3 regions of the Pseudoalteromonas sp. PAR1 genome follow, and region 3 is predicted to be linked to each of the others. Evidence: predicted binding sites of a transcription regulator. Region 3 holds the regulator's gene; each other region holds the start of a gene.
The links. The regulator MetJ, encoded in region 3, represses methionine synthesis genes. The targets are predictions, from matches to a motif close to TAGACGTCTAGACGTCTA.
Positions count from the first base shown of each region.

Region 1: metK (methionine adenosyltransferase) is a predicted target of MetJ. The motif match lies at 2,634-2,651, and genes of this name have one in related genera.
Region 2: metA (homoserine O-succinyltransferase) is a predicted target of MetJ. The motif match lies at 2,431-2,448, and genes of this name have one in related genera.

Region 1 covers NZ_CAMZMY010000001.1:181,296-185,980, forward strand. The annotation lists gene QL229_RS00830 (hypothetical protein) at 1-243, shown strand, start outside; gene tkt (transketolase) at 495-2,486, opposite strand; gene metK (methionine adenosyltransferase) at 2,753-3,904, shown strand; gene QL229_RS00845 (diacylglycerol kinase) at 3,957-4,361, opposite strand; gene QL229_RS00850 (START domain-containing protein) at 4,442-4,685, opposite strand, start outside.
Region 2 covers NZ_CAMZMY010000006.1:61,335-66,019, forward strand. The annotation lists gene QL229_RS06575 (histone deacetylase) at 1-35, opposite strand, end outside; gene QL229_RS06580 (PilZ domain-containing protein) at 89-454, opposite strand; gene ettA (energy-dependent translational throttle protein EttA) at 593-2,266, opposite strand; gene metA (homoserine O-succinyltransferase) at 2,513-3,460, shown strand; gene QL229_RS06595 (homocysteine S-methyltransferase family protein) at 3,450-4,517, shown strand; gene metH (methionine synthase) at 4,527-4,685, shown strand, end outside.
Region 3 covers NZ_CAMZMY010000025.1:51,221-55,905, forward strand. The annotation lists gene metL (bifunctional aspartate kinase/homoserine dehydrogenase II) at 1-948, opposite strand, end outside; gene metB (cystathionine gamma-synthase) at 953-2,212, opposite strand; gene metJ (met regulon transcriptional regulator MetJ) at 2,479-2,799, shown strand; gene QL229_RS17385 (malic enzyme-like NAD(P)-binding protein) at 2,887-4,128, opposite strand.

The sequences.
Region 1 (4,685 bases), on a different contig from region 3:
GCCAGTGACTCTGATAGTTCTCAGCTGACTAGAATGGGAATATTAGCCTTTGAGGGTGCAGTAATGCTTTCAAATAAAAAAGTCACAAAGTCTCGTGTAAAGTTAAGTTATCAACAATTCGTAGAAGAAACAGGCAGTAACTTTTCCAATTCTGCAATTCTAATCGAGAAATATGGTTTGATATGTAAATCCGTTCTTGAAAATCCTGAAACACGCTTAAACTACTGGCTTAATAAAAAGTAACACAAAAGCATTATCGCTCGTTTGTATCTCACTTCATCTTAAACAAATTTGACTTCAAGTATTCAACCAAAAAGCATAACTTTTCACGCGAAATAAATTTCACGCCTACGGTGAGGGGGGTTAAAACTGATGGCTGACGGCTGAAAGCTGCGAATGTGTTGGGTTTCACTCCGTTCTACCCAACCTACGGGGTATAAAAAAACCCGCACCGTGGCATACAGGGCGGGCTTTTAAATTTTAGTGGCTTAAGCTTAGAACAAAGCGTTTGCTTTATTTACGATGTTTTCAACAGTGAAACCAAAGTGCTTGAATAGCTCGCCTGCAGGTGCTGACTCACCGAAGGTCGTCATACCTACTACTGCGCCATTTAGGCCTACATACTTGTACCAGTAGTCTGCGATACCCGCTTCGATTGCTACGCGGCGTGTTACGCTTGCTGGTAGTACGCTTTCTTTATATGCAGCGTCTTGCTCATCAAATAAGTCTGTTGAAGGCATAGATACCACACGTACTTTTTTACCTTGTGAACGAAGCTCTGCAGCTGCATCTTGTGCAAGCTGTACTTCAGAACCTGTTGCGATAAGGATAAGCTCTGGCTCACCGTCACAGCTAAGTACGTAACCACCTTTTTTCACATCAGCTAACTGCTGTGCAGTACGCGCTTGTTGCTCAAGGCCTTGACGAGTGAAAATAAGTGACGTTGGGCCATCTTTACGCTCGATAGCTTGTTGCCATGCAATCGCAGACTCTACTTGGTCACATGGACGCCAGTTCACTAGGTTAGGCGTTAAACGCATGCTTGCAATTTGCTCTACTGGTTGGTGCGTCGGACCATCTTCACCTAGACCAATTGAATCGTGCGTGTATACGAAGATACTTGGTTGCTTCATTAGTGCAGCCATACGTACTGCGTTACGTGCGTATTCCATGAACATTAAGAATGTAGCACCGTAAGGAATAAAACCTTTATGCAGTGCAATACCATTCATAATCGCTGACATACCAAATTCACGTACGCCGTAGAAAATGTAGTTACCACTTGCATCGTTTGCTTCTAAGCCTTTTGAGCCATCCCAAAGTGTTAAGTTAGAGCCAGCTAGGTCAGCAGAACCGCCCATGAATTCTGGTAGTAACGGACCAAACGCGTTTAGTGCATTTTGTGATGCTTTACGTGTTGCTGGGTTTGCAGGGTTTGCTTGTAGCTCTTCGATGTAAGCTTGTGACTTTTCAGCCCAATTAGCTGGTAGCTCACCGTTTGTACGGCGTTTAAACTCAGCTGCAAGCTCTGGGTATGCACTTGCATAAGCGGCAAATTTTTCATCCCAGCTAGCTTCTAGTTGCTTACCTTTTTCTTTGCCATCCCACTCGCTGTAGATTTCAGCTGGAATTTCAAATGCATCACCTGTCCAACCTAGGAACTCACGAGATGCTTTGATTTCGTCTTCACCTAGTGGTGCACCGTGACAGTCGTGGCTACCTGATTTATTAGGTGAACCGTAACCAATGATTGTTTTACAGCAAATTAGTGATGGTTTATCAGTAATGCTACGTGCTTCTTCGATAGCGGCGCGAATTGCATCAGGGTTATGACCGTCTACATCGCTTACTACGTGCCAACCGTATGCTTTGAAGCGCGCTGGTGTATCGTCACTGAACCACCCTTCTACTTCACCATCAATTGAGATGCCGTTGTCATCCCAAAACGCAACTAGTTTACCTAGGCCTAATGTACCGGCTAATGAACAGGCTTCGTGAGAAATACCTTCCATTAAACAGCCATCACCCATAAATGCATAGGTGTAGTGATCAACAATATCGTGGCCTTCACGGTTAAACTGTGCAGCAAGTGCTTTCTCAGCAATTGCCATACCCACAGCATTTGTGATCCCTTGACCTAATGGACCCGTAGTGGTCTCAATACCAGGCGCATAACCATATTCTGGGTGGCCCGGTGTTTTTGAGTGCATTTGGCGGAAGTTTTTAATTTCTTCGAGTGGTAAGTCATAGCCACTTAAGTGCAGTAGAGAATAGATCAGCATTGAACCGTGACCATTCGAAAGAATAAATCGATCGCGGTCTGCCCACTCTGGATTCGTAGGGTTGTGCTTTAGATAATCGCGCCATAGTACTTCTGCGATATCTGCCATGCCCATAGGGGCGCCAGGGTGGCCAGATTTGGCCTGTTGTACTGCGTCCATTGATAAGACGCGAATAGCATTTGCAAGTTCTTTGCGTGATGGCATGAATTCTCCTACCTTTATGTATTTGCGCTGGTTGTTTATGAAGCTCCATTCTTACTTATTGTAAGGGTACAGTGCAATTAAAAATCCGCATTAAATGCACCGTTTATGGGCGTTTGTTAAGAACAATACGTTATTAGTAATTTTAAATGGACGTCTAGGCGTAAAATTACTATGCAAACATATTTGTTTTAGATAAAATACGCCCCTTATTTTTTTAGCGCTATTACCGACGTTTGTGGAGCGCAATATTTGTGAGCAGAAATACAATGGCAAAACATTTATTTACTTCTGAATCTGTTTCTGAAGGTCATCCGGATAAAATCGCGGACCAAATCTCTGACGCGGTTCTAGATGCTATCTTAGAGCAAGATTCTCATGCCCGTGTTGCATGTGAGACATACGTAAAGACTGGTATGGTTATGGTTGGTGGTGAAATCACTACTAGCGCTTGGGTAGATATCGAAGAAATTACACGTAAAACTGTACGTGAAATCGGTTACACGCACTCAGACATGGGCTTCGATGCTGACTCGTGTGCAATCCTAAACACTATCGGTAAACAATCTCCAGATATTAACCAAGGTGTTGACCGTGCTCGTCCAGAAGACCAAGGCGCTGGTGACCAAGGTTTAATGTTCGGTTATGCATGTAATGAAACTGACGTTTTAATGCCTGCACCAATCACTTATTCACACCGTCTAGTTCAGCGTCAAGCTGAAGTTCGTAAGAGCGGTGAGCTTAACTGGTTACGTCCAGATGCAAAATCTCAAGTAACGTTTGCATACGAAAATGGCAAGCCTGTTGGTATTGATGCAGTTGTTCTTTCAACTCAACACTGTGATTCAATCTCACAAAACGACTTAGTTGAAGCGGTAATGGAAACTATCATTAAGCCGGTTCTTCCTGCTGAGCTTATCTCAAGCGCGACTAAGTTCTTCATCAACCCAACTGGCCGTTTCGTAATCGGTGGCCCTATGGGTGACTGTGGTCTTACAGGCCGTAAAATCATCGTAGATACATACGGTGGTATGGCTCGTCACGGTGGTGGTGCTTTCTCTGGTAAAGATCCATCAAAAGTTGACCGCTCAGCTGCATATGCTGCACGTTACGTTGCTAAAAACGTGGTTGCTGCTGGTCTTGCTGACAAGTGTGAGCTACAAGTTTCTTACGCTATCGGTGTTGCAGAGCCAACATCTATCAGCATCGAAACATTTGGTACAGGTAAATTAGATGAAGCACGTCTAATCGAATTAGTGCGTGAGCACTTCGACCTACGCCCTTACGGCTTAATCCAAATGCTTGATCTTGAGCGTCCTATCTATCAACCGACTGCGGCTTATGGTCACTTCGGTCGTAATGAGTTCCCTTGGGAAAGCACAGACAAAGCAGACGCACTTCGCGCAGCTGCTGGCCTGTAATAGGTTAAATAAAATGAAAAAAGCGCCATTTGGCGCTTTTTTTGTGTTTGATTTAAAAGTAGGAAACTATTTTTTCGTAAACAGCCACACCCCATACCAAGGCTAAAACCACCAGCGACAATGTCACCGCCGCAGAGGCCATATCTTTGGCTCGCCCTGATAATACATGATACTCAATGCCAACTCGGTCAGTCAGCGCTTCTATTGATGAGTTAAGTAACTCGACGATTAATAATAATAAATAGGGAATAAACAACACTAACCAGTGATTAAGTGACTGCGCCAATACGACCGACAAGGGTAACAAACACAGTCCTAAATAAATTTCAGAACGAAATGCAGACTCTTCTTTAAACGCCGCTTTAAAGCCTTTAATCGAGCATTTAGTTGCTTTTAAAATGCGTCCAACACCAAGGCCATTTGGCTTATTGACCAGGGGGATTTTTGGTTCTTTCATTTTTTACCTACTGCCTCAGAATTAACCTGATCATAATAATAAACTCTTACACTGTCACCATAAGACCCTTGTTTTAATTGCTAGCAATTACCGGGGATGCTGCTGGTTTTGGTGCGCGAAAACTGATTATTAGTTAACTGCTCTCTGAGCGATTGTAGTGTTTTATAAACACTTTTTAATGACACTTTGTTACTTAACCAATAAGGGATAGAGCCACTCGGATCTGCATAAGCTTGATGGCTCACTAATAAATTAGTTTGTTGCTGTTCTAAGCGCCAATATGCAGTGAGGTTTTTAATTCGTACAACCCCTGCCACTTCTGCT
Region 2 (4,685 bases), on a different contig from region 3:
TGATAAACCAAAGGTAAATGGGGATTTAACTGCATAGCTCATTGGATAGCTGAATTTGCTACAGCATAGCGAATTTCTGAGCAGATGTTTACTCTGGAGCGTGAATTAAATGCGCTAGTTCTCGATGCAATAGAGCTTCATCACCTAGGTTTAGCTCAATTAGTCGCTTAAGGTGGCTAATACTATCTATATCAATATGTTCGCAGCGAAGCCCAGCATGCTGATGTTCAACATGACACAGTTCAACTTGCATTTTTATCTCAATACTTGATTCGGGTAGGGTGAAAATTAAATCGGCTTTAGAATGGATAGGTATTAAAAATGAATCACTTTTAGTGATAAGTGCACCTTGTAATGATAAATCGAGTAACTGACAGTGATAGTCGTTACCTTCTATATGAAGGACAGCCGGGCAAGAAAATAGCACCCTAGAAAACTCTCTGCGTTCATTCATGTCTCTATTCTCCATACTTTTTAGCCTAAACAGTATAGTTCAATATGAAATGAATGAGAGAAAACAGCTGATAATTACTGATGAAAGTTAATAGTTATAGAAAAGCCCCTAAACTGGGGCTTTTATAATATCAGCTAATTAGCCAATTTTTTTGTATTTGATACGCTTAGGTTGTGCCGCTTCGGCGCCTAAGGTTTTCTTCAACCACTCTTCGTATTCTGTGTAGTTACCATCGAAGAAGTTAATTTGGCCTTCGTCACGGTAATCAAGAATATGTGTAGCAATACGGTCAAGGAACCAACGGTCATGCGAGATACACATTACACAGCCAGGGAACTCTAAAATAGCGTTCTCAAGTGCACGTAGTGTTTCAACGTCTAGGTCATTGGTTGGCTCATCCAGAAGTAATACGTTACCACCAGCTTTTAACAGCTTAGCTAGGTGTAAACGGTTGCGCTCACCACCTGATAGGTCTTTAACGAATTTTTGTTGGTCGTTACCTTTGAAGTTAAAGCGGCCAACATAGGCACGGCTTGGGAATTCAAAGTTACCAATTTTCAATACGTCTTGGCCGTTTGAGATTTCTTGGAAAACAGTGTTGCTCTCGTCCATGTTGCCACGGAACTGATCAACAGTTGCAAGCTCTACTGTTTCACCAACAATGATCTCACCGCTATCAGGCTTTTCTTCACCGCTTAGCATTTTGAAAAGCGTTGATTTACCTGCACCATTGGCACCGATAATACCTACGATAGCGCCTTTAGGCATTGCAAAGTTTAAGTCATCAATTAATACGCGGTCGCCAAAGCTCTTCTTCAGGCCTTTCACTTCGATAACTTGGTCACCTAAGCGTGGACCCGGTGGAATGAATAGCTCATTCGTTTCGTTACGCTTTTGGTAATCATTTTGTTGAAGCTCTGAGAACTGTGCCATACGTGCTTTAGACTTAGCTTGACGGCCTTTCGGGTTTGAACGAACCCATTCAAGTTCTTGTGCGATTGATTTTTGACGTGCTTTTTCAGATTTCTGTTCTTGTTGTAAACGTAAATCTTTTTGCTCAAGCCACGATGAGTAGTTACCTTCCCAAGGAATACCTTCACCACGGTCAAGCTCTAAAATCCAACCTGCTACGTTATCTAAGAAGTAACGGTCGTGGGTTACAGCAACCACAGTACCTTCGTAGTCGTGTAAGAAGCGTTCTAACCAAGCAACTGACTCAGCGTCTAAGTGGTTGGTTGGTTCGTCAAGAATAAGCATATCTGGTTTTTCAAGTAGTAAACGACAGATCGCAACTCGGCGACGCTCACCACCCGAAAGGTGTTCAATTTTTGCATCCCAAGGTGGTAGGCGTAATGCATCAGCTGCACGCTCTAACACGTTATCAATATTGTGACCATCGTGTGCTTGGATGATAGCTTCTAATTCGCCTTGCTCTTTAGCAAGCGCATCGAAGTCAGCACCGTCCATTGCATACTCGTTGTATACTTCATCTAGACGATTTAATGCATTTTTAACTTCGCTTACCGCTTCTTCTACTGTTTCGCGAACTGTTTTGTTCTCGTCTAGCTGCGGTTCTTGCGGTAAGTAACCGATTTTAGTGCCTGGTTGAGGGCGAGCTTCACCTTCAAAGTCTTGGTCAACACCGGCCATAATGCGCAGTAACGTCGATTTACCTGCACCGTTTAGACCTAGCACACCAATTTTTGCGCCTGGGAAAAAGTGTAAAGAAATATCTTTTAAGATAGTGCGCTTAGGTGGCACAACCTTAGATACTCGACTCATCGAGAATATAAACTTGTCTGGTAACACCATGAAAGAAGCCTTCAATTTATAATAAAAATTAACAGCAAGTATTGTATACCCAAACTACCTCAAAATACAGAATTCAGCGTTTATGATAGGCTTAATATCAAGGTGTTATTTACTCAAAGAGTCGTACATTTTAATTAATGACCACTCAGAAATATCACTTCATTTGGACATCTAAACATCTAGAGGTTGAAATTTCTAACTATCCGTTCATAATTAGCACTCTAATATGTATGCTCGGAGCCCGCTATGCCCATTACAGTAAAAGATGAATTGCCAGCTATTGCAAAGTTACGTCAGGAAAACGTGTTTGTAATGCCAAAAAGCCGTGCGAAAACGCAAGAGATTCGCCCAATGCGTTTGGCCATCTTAAACTTAATGCCAAACAAAGTAGAAACCGAGGTGCAGTTTATTCGCTTACTAGCTAACTCACCGCTGCAAGTTAATGTTGAGCTGTTGCGCTTAGATACCCACCGCAGCAGTAGTAACTCTGAGCAGCACTTAGATACGTTTTATCGTTATTTTTCTGAGGTAAAAGACAATAACTACGATGCTATGATCATCACAGGTGCGCCGCTTGCACATTTAGAGTATGACGATGTTGTCTATTGGGATGAACTTAAAGTGATTTTAGACTGGGCTGAGCTGCATGTTACCTCTACGCTGTTTTCGTGTTGGGCGGCCCATGCGGGGCTTTATCACCACTATGGTCTTAAGCGTGAACTTAAACCAAATAAGTTAAGTGGTGTATTTACCCACAAAAGCTATTTTGACCACGCAGCACTCACCCGTGGCTTTGATGATACCTTTTTAGTGCCACACTCTCGCTATGGTCATATTGATATTGATAAGATAACTGCCTGTGATGATTTGGTGGTGTTAGCTGGTTCTGAGCGAGTTGGTGCCTATTTAATTAAGAATAAGTCTGGCAGCCAAGTGTATATTACAGGTCATCCAGAGTACGATGCGCATACCTTAAAAGAAGAGTACCTGCGTGATAGCGAGAAGTCTGCAGACGCACCTAAACCAGAAAATTATTTCCCAGATGATAACCCTGATAACGAACCATCGAAAACATGGCAAAGTCATGCCTTTTTATTGTTTTCTAATTGGTTAAACTATTATGTGTACCAAACTACACCGTATGATATTAACTTAGTTAGCCAAGACGTAAGGACTAACAACTATGCCGAGTAATGCAGTGAATAAACGCGAACAATTGACCGAGGCGCTGAAACAGCGAATTTTAATCCTCGATGGCGCGATGGGCACCATGATCCAAGAACATAAATTAGAAGAGCAAGACTATCGCGGTGAGCGCTTTAAAGACTGGCATGTACTTATTAAAGGCAATAATGACTTATTAAGCCTGACTCAGCCAAAGATCATTGCTGATATTCACCGTGCTTACTTAGAAGCCGGTGCCGATATCATCGAAACCAATACCTTTAATGCCACGACTATTTCGATGGAAGATTATGATATGGCGAGTCTTAGTCGCGAAATCAACCTCGAATCAGCGAAACTTGCGCGCGGCGTATGTGATGAGTTTGAAGCAAAAGATCCAAGTAAACCGCGTTATGTAGCGGGGGTGCTTGGGCCAACGTCAAAAACCTGCTCTATTTCACCAGATGTAAATGACCCAGGTTATCGCAATATCAATTTTGATAAGCTGGTGGCTGCGTATGTTGAGTCGACACTGGCACTGATGGAAGGTGGCGCAGACCTTATTTTGATTGAAACCATCTTTGATACGCTTAATGCAAAAGCCGCTTCGTTTGCCGTAGAAGAAGCTTTCGAGCAAGCTGGTCGTAGTTTGCCTGTGATGATCTCAGGCACCATTACCGATGCCTCTGGTCGTACTTTATCAGGACAAACCACCGAAGCATTTTATAACTCTATTCGCCATATTAAACCGCTCTCAATTGGCCTCAACTGCGCCCTTGGCCCAGACTTACTGCGCCAGTATGTTGAAGAGCTATCGCGCGTTTGTGAAACCTTTACCTCGGTGCATCCAAATGCAGGTTTACCGAATGAGTTTGGTGAATATGATTTAGAAGCCCCTGAAATGGCTAAAGAAATTATCGATTGGGGCAAATCTGGCTTTATTAATATTGTAGGTGGTTGTTGTGGCACCACACCGGCTCATATTAAGGCGTTTGCGAAAGGCCTGAGTGGTGTTAAGCCTCGCCAACTGCCAGAGCTTGAAGTGCGTATGCGCTTATCGGGCCTTGAAGCGTGCAACTTAAACTAGGAAACCGACATGACTGACCAAATTGCTGTATTTACTAACGTCGGTGAGCGTACCAATGTAACTGGCTCGGCTAAGTTTAAGCGCTTGATCATGGAAGAAGATTACGAGACCGCTCTCGATGTTGCCCGTGAACAAGTAGAAAATGGCGCGCAAGTGATTGATATCAAC
Region 3 (4,685 bases):
CTCACCTACTTCACCACTACTTAGTTTATCAACGCGTAATAAATCGATGTTATCTAAGGTAGTAATAAAACGTTTTGCTTTGCTATAGCCTTCTTTTACCACTTCGGTTGGCGTGGCATCGCAATCAAAACTACTTCTAACTACGAGTTTGATTTCTGAGTCTTTTAACGGCGATAACGTCTTTGCATGCAGTACTGGGTTGCCTAAGCGCGCTAATAAGTTTGCTTGCTCACGACATACCTTGGCGTATTTAACCGCATTTTTAACCTTACGAGGGTCAGTGCTAAATACCCCTTGTGTGTCTGTCCAAATAGACACTTGTTTAGCAAAAGTATAACTGGCCAGTAATGTGGCGCTGTAATCACTGCCATTACGGCCTAAAGTAACCGTATTACCTTGGCAATCTGCGGCAATAAAGCCCGTTACTACGTTGATATGTGATTTGCTAATAGTATCGCTGCATTGCTGCTGGTTTTTTTGATGTAAAAGCTGACCATCATTTAAAGTAAATAGCTGCCTTGCATCAACATCTTGTGCAGCAATACCCAACTGATTTAAGTAAGCCGCCAATAAGCGCGCCGACCACACTTCACCATGTGCAAGTAAAGGTGCTTCAAGTAACTGTTGCTGACTAATTAATTCGTTTAATACAGCAAGTTCATCTTTTAACTGTGCCAACGCCTGTTGTTTATTTTGGCCTGTAAGTAACTGCTCAATAAGCGCACGTTGATTATTATCAATAAGCAGTAGAATATCGCTAACAGCTTGGCTATCTTGCTGCTGGTAACTTTGCCAAAGCTTTACTAAAGTATCGGTTGTTTTACCCGATGCCGATACAACTACGCAATCGCCCTGCTCCGTATTCGCTAAAACAATGTTAGCCACCGCATGATAGCGTTCTGCCGAGCTTAAGCTTGAGCCACCAAATTTATGAACAATATTTACCATTTTTCTACCACAATGCCGTATGTGCTGGCGTTAACTTAAATGACGCGTTTTGTTGTGTATCTTGCTGTGTTTGCTTAACTTCAGCTTTTGTAACTTGCTGGCCTTGACCTGGTTTTACTAAATTAAAAACACGGTCTAAATCGGCAATAAGGTCTTTTACGTCTTCAATGCCTACAGAAATACGAATAAGGGTATCACCGACACCAGCTTCAAGACGGGCTTTAGGCTCCATACCTGCGTGTGTCATCGTTGCAGGGTGACAAATCAAGCTCTCTACCCCACCAAGCGACTCAGCAAGGCTAAAGTCTTTAAGGCTTGTTAAAAACGCTGCGGCATCGTTAATGTCGCCTTTAATATCAAAGCTCACCATGCCACCAAAACCGCGTTGCTGTGCTTTAGCAAGCTCATGCTGTGGGTGTGAAGAAAGGCCTGGATAATAAACTTGGCTTACATAAGGTGAGTTTTCTAAATACTCAGCAATTGCAAAGGCATTTTCTTGGTGCTGCTTCAAACGTACATTTAAAGTACGTAAACCACGAAGGGTTAAGTAGCTATCAAATGGTGCACCAGTAATACCAATGTTATTCGCCCACCAAGCAAGCTCATCGCCTAGCTCTTGCGTTGCAGCAATCACTGCACCGCCCACTACATCAGAGTGACCATTAATATATTTAGTGGTTGAGTGCACAACAATATCAACACCAAACTCAATGGGGTTTTGTAATGCAGGTGATAAGAAGGTGTTGTCAGCCGCAACCAAAGCACCACACTGCTTAGCAATACTAGTAATTACTTTAATATCTGTTAAACGCAAGATTGGGTTACTTGGCGTTTCAATCCAAATCAACTTAGGTTTAATCGCTAAAATTTCTTGGAGATTTTCAGTTTTAGTTAAATCCAAAACTTTTAGTTTTAACAGGCCACGTTTTTCAAGCGAGGTGAATAAACGGTAACTACCGCCATAACAGTCATGTGGAATAACCAGTGTGTCATCACTGTTTAACAGCTGAGTTGCTAAATGCACTGCAGACATACCTGTTGCAGTAATAATGCCTCTTGCACCCCCTTCAAGCTCAGCTAAAGTTTCAGCTAAGATATCGCGATTCGGATTACCACTGCGGCCATAGTCATACTGGCGTTTAGTATCAAAGTCAGCAAATGAATAGGTGGTTGATAAGTATAGAGGTGGCACAACCGCACCATGATGCTTATCGGCTTCGATGCCGTGACGAACCGCTATCGTCGCTTTATTTTTTTCACTCATTTCATCACCTATTCATAAATTGGATGTTTAGACGTCTAAAAGGTTAGATGATCGACTATGAGAAGTCAAAGTATTTATAGCTCACAATAGAAGTTTATACATTTACACTACTAGATGGCTAAATAACTAGTATTTGACTATCTTTTTTAAAGAGATAGAATTTCCGCATCTTGCGCGATGAGAAATACTAATTACCTTTACGAAGTGTTCTATTTTGAATTGGTATCTCGCGTAAATAACTGACAACCGAGGCAACGAAATAACTTATGGCTAAATGGAACGGTGAATACATTCACCCATATGCAGAACACGGTAAAAAATCAGAACAAGTAAAAAAGATTACCGTATCGATCCCACTTAATGTATTAAAAGTATTAACTGATGAACGTACACGTCGTCAGATCAATAACTTACGTCATGCGACGAATAGTGAGTTATTGTGTGAAGCTTTCCTACATGCTTTTACAGGTCAACCATTACCAAATGACGATGACCTTCGTAAAGACAACCCTGAAAAGGTGCCAGAAGAAGTTAAAAAGATTATGCAAGAAATGGGGTTAGATATCCCTGTTCTTGATTCAGAGTAAGTATTTCGGCCATCGGATCACCGCCGATAGCCACAGGCATAAAAAAACTCAGCTTAGGCTGAGTTTTTTTATTAGCGTTAATTAAGTTTAACGCATGTAATCTTCTGGCATCTCAATTTGCGCAACCCCTGACTCTACTGCCGCCTCAGCAACAGCACGAGCAATACGAGGTAATAAACGCGGGTCCATTGGCTTAGGAATGATGTACTCGGCACCAAACTCTAGTGACTCAACGCCAGCCGCTTTTAATACTTCGCTTGGTACAGGCTCTTTTGCAATGCTTCGAATAGCATGCACAGCTGCAATTTTCATTTCATCATTAATTGCCGTTGCTCGCACATCTAGCGCACCACGGAAAATAAACGGGAAACAAAGCACGTTATTCACTTGGTTAGGGAAGTCTGAACGCCCCGTTGCCATAATTAAATCGTTACGTGCACTGTGTGCAACTTCTGGGGCAATCTCAGGATCTGGGTTTGAACACGCAAACACCACAGGCTTATCTGCCATCAGTTTAAGATCATCGGCAGTTAATAGATTAGGACCAGATACACCTACAAACACATCAGCATCAGCAATAACGTCTTGTAATGTACGCTTATCAGTATTGTTAGCAAATAATTGCTTATACTCATTTAAGTCATCACGACGAGTGTGGATCACACCTTTACGGTCAAGCATATAGATGTGCTCACGCAGTGCGCCACATTTTATTAATAGCTCCATACAAGCAACTGCAGCTGCACCGGCACCTAAACATACGATAATTGCATCTTCGATGTCTTTACCTTGTACTTCAAGGGCATTAAGCATACCAGCAGCGGTAACAATAGCAGTGCCATGTTGGTCATCGTGGAAAACTGGAATATCGCAACGCTCGATAAGCGCTTTTTCGATTTCAAAACACTCTGGCGCTTTAATATCTTCTAGATTGATACCACCAAACGTATCAGCGATGTTAGCAACCGTATTAATGAAGTCTTCTGTTGTGCGGTGTTTTACTTCAATATCAATTGAATCAAGGCCAGCAAAACGTTTGAATAGTAACGCTTTACCTTCCATTACAGGTTTTGATGCAAGCGGGCCTAAGTTACCTAATCCTAGAATTGCGGTACCGTTTGAAATAACCGCAACCATGTTACCTTTACCTGTGTACTTATAGGCATTTGCTGGATCAGCAGCAATTTCGCGGACTGGTTCAGCCACACCTGGGCTATAAGCTAAAGCGAGATCGTTAACCGTTTCGGCTGGCTTAGTTAGTTCAACACTAATTTTACCTGGAACGGGGTGAGCGTGGTAATGTAATGCTTTTTCACGAAAATCTGACATAACGCGATAGTATCCTGCAAAAAGTTAAAAAGTGAGAGAGCTTGCATCAGTACGATACCTGTAATGTATAAAAATTCCAAGTATTATCAGGTCTATCCTGTTATAAGCTATATCGCTTAATTTTAAAGGATTTCCCAACAATTTCTGTGCATAGTTGCGATTAATCAAACATAAAAATTAACCTATTTATGGCCTTTTAAGCGCGTGTTTTTGTATTTTATATGCACGAACACTGCAAATAGCCGAAATTAGCCCAAAACAGCCATTTCAACGAAGTTCACAGCATTTACTCACGAAATTATTTAAATTTATTATTTTTAATAGCTTTTAGATACCAATACGCTTAATTAAGTAGTCTATTTTGAGGCAATGAAACCTTGTTGATAGCAAGGCAAAAATTTCGTTATTTAGTTGTGTTCTAAATCAGAAATTTTTAACGCAGGTAGCGACAGGTTTAATCCCTCAAAATGATTAAGTATTATTGCGGATTGGTATACTCATTTATACAAAAAAGAATATAGCCAAGGGGTGGCACTTTGTCTCTACAATTAACGACA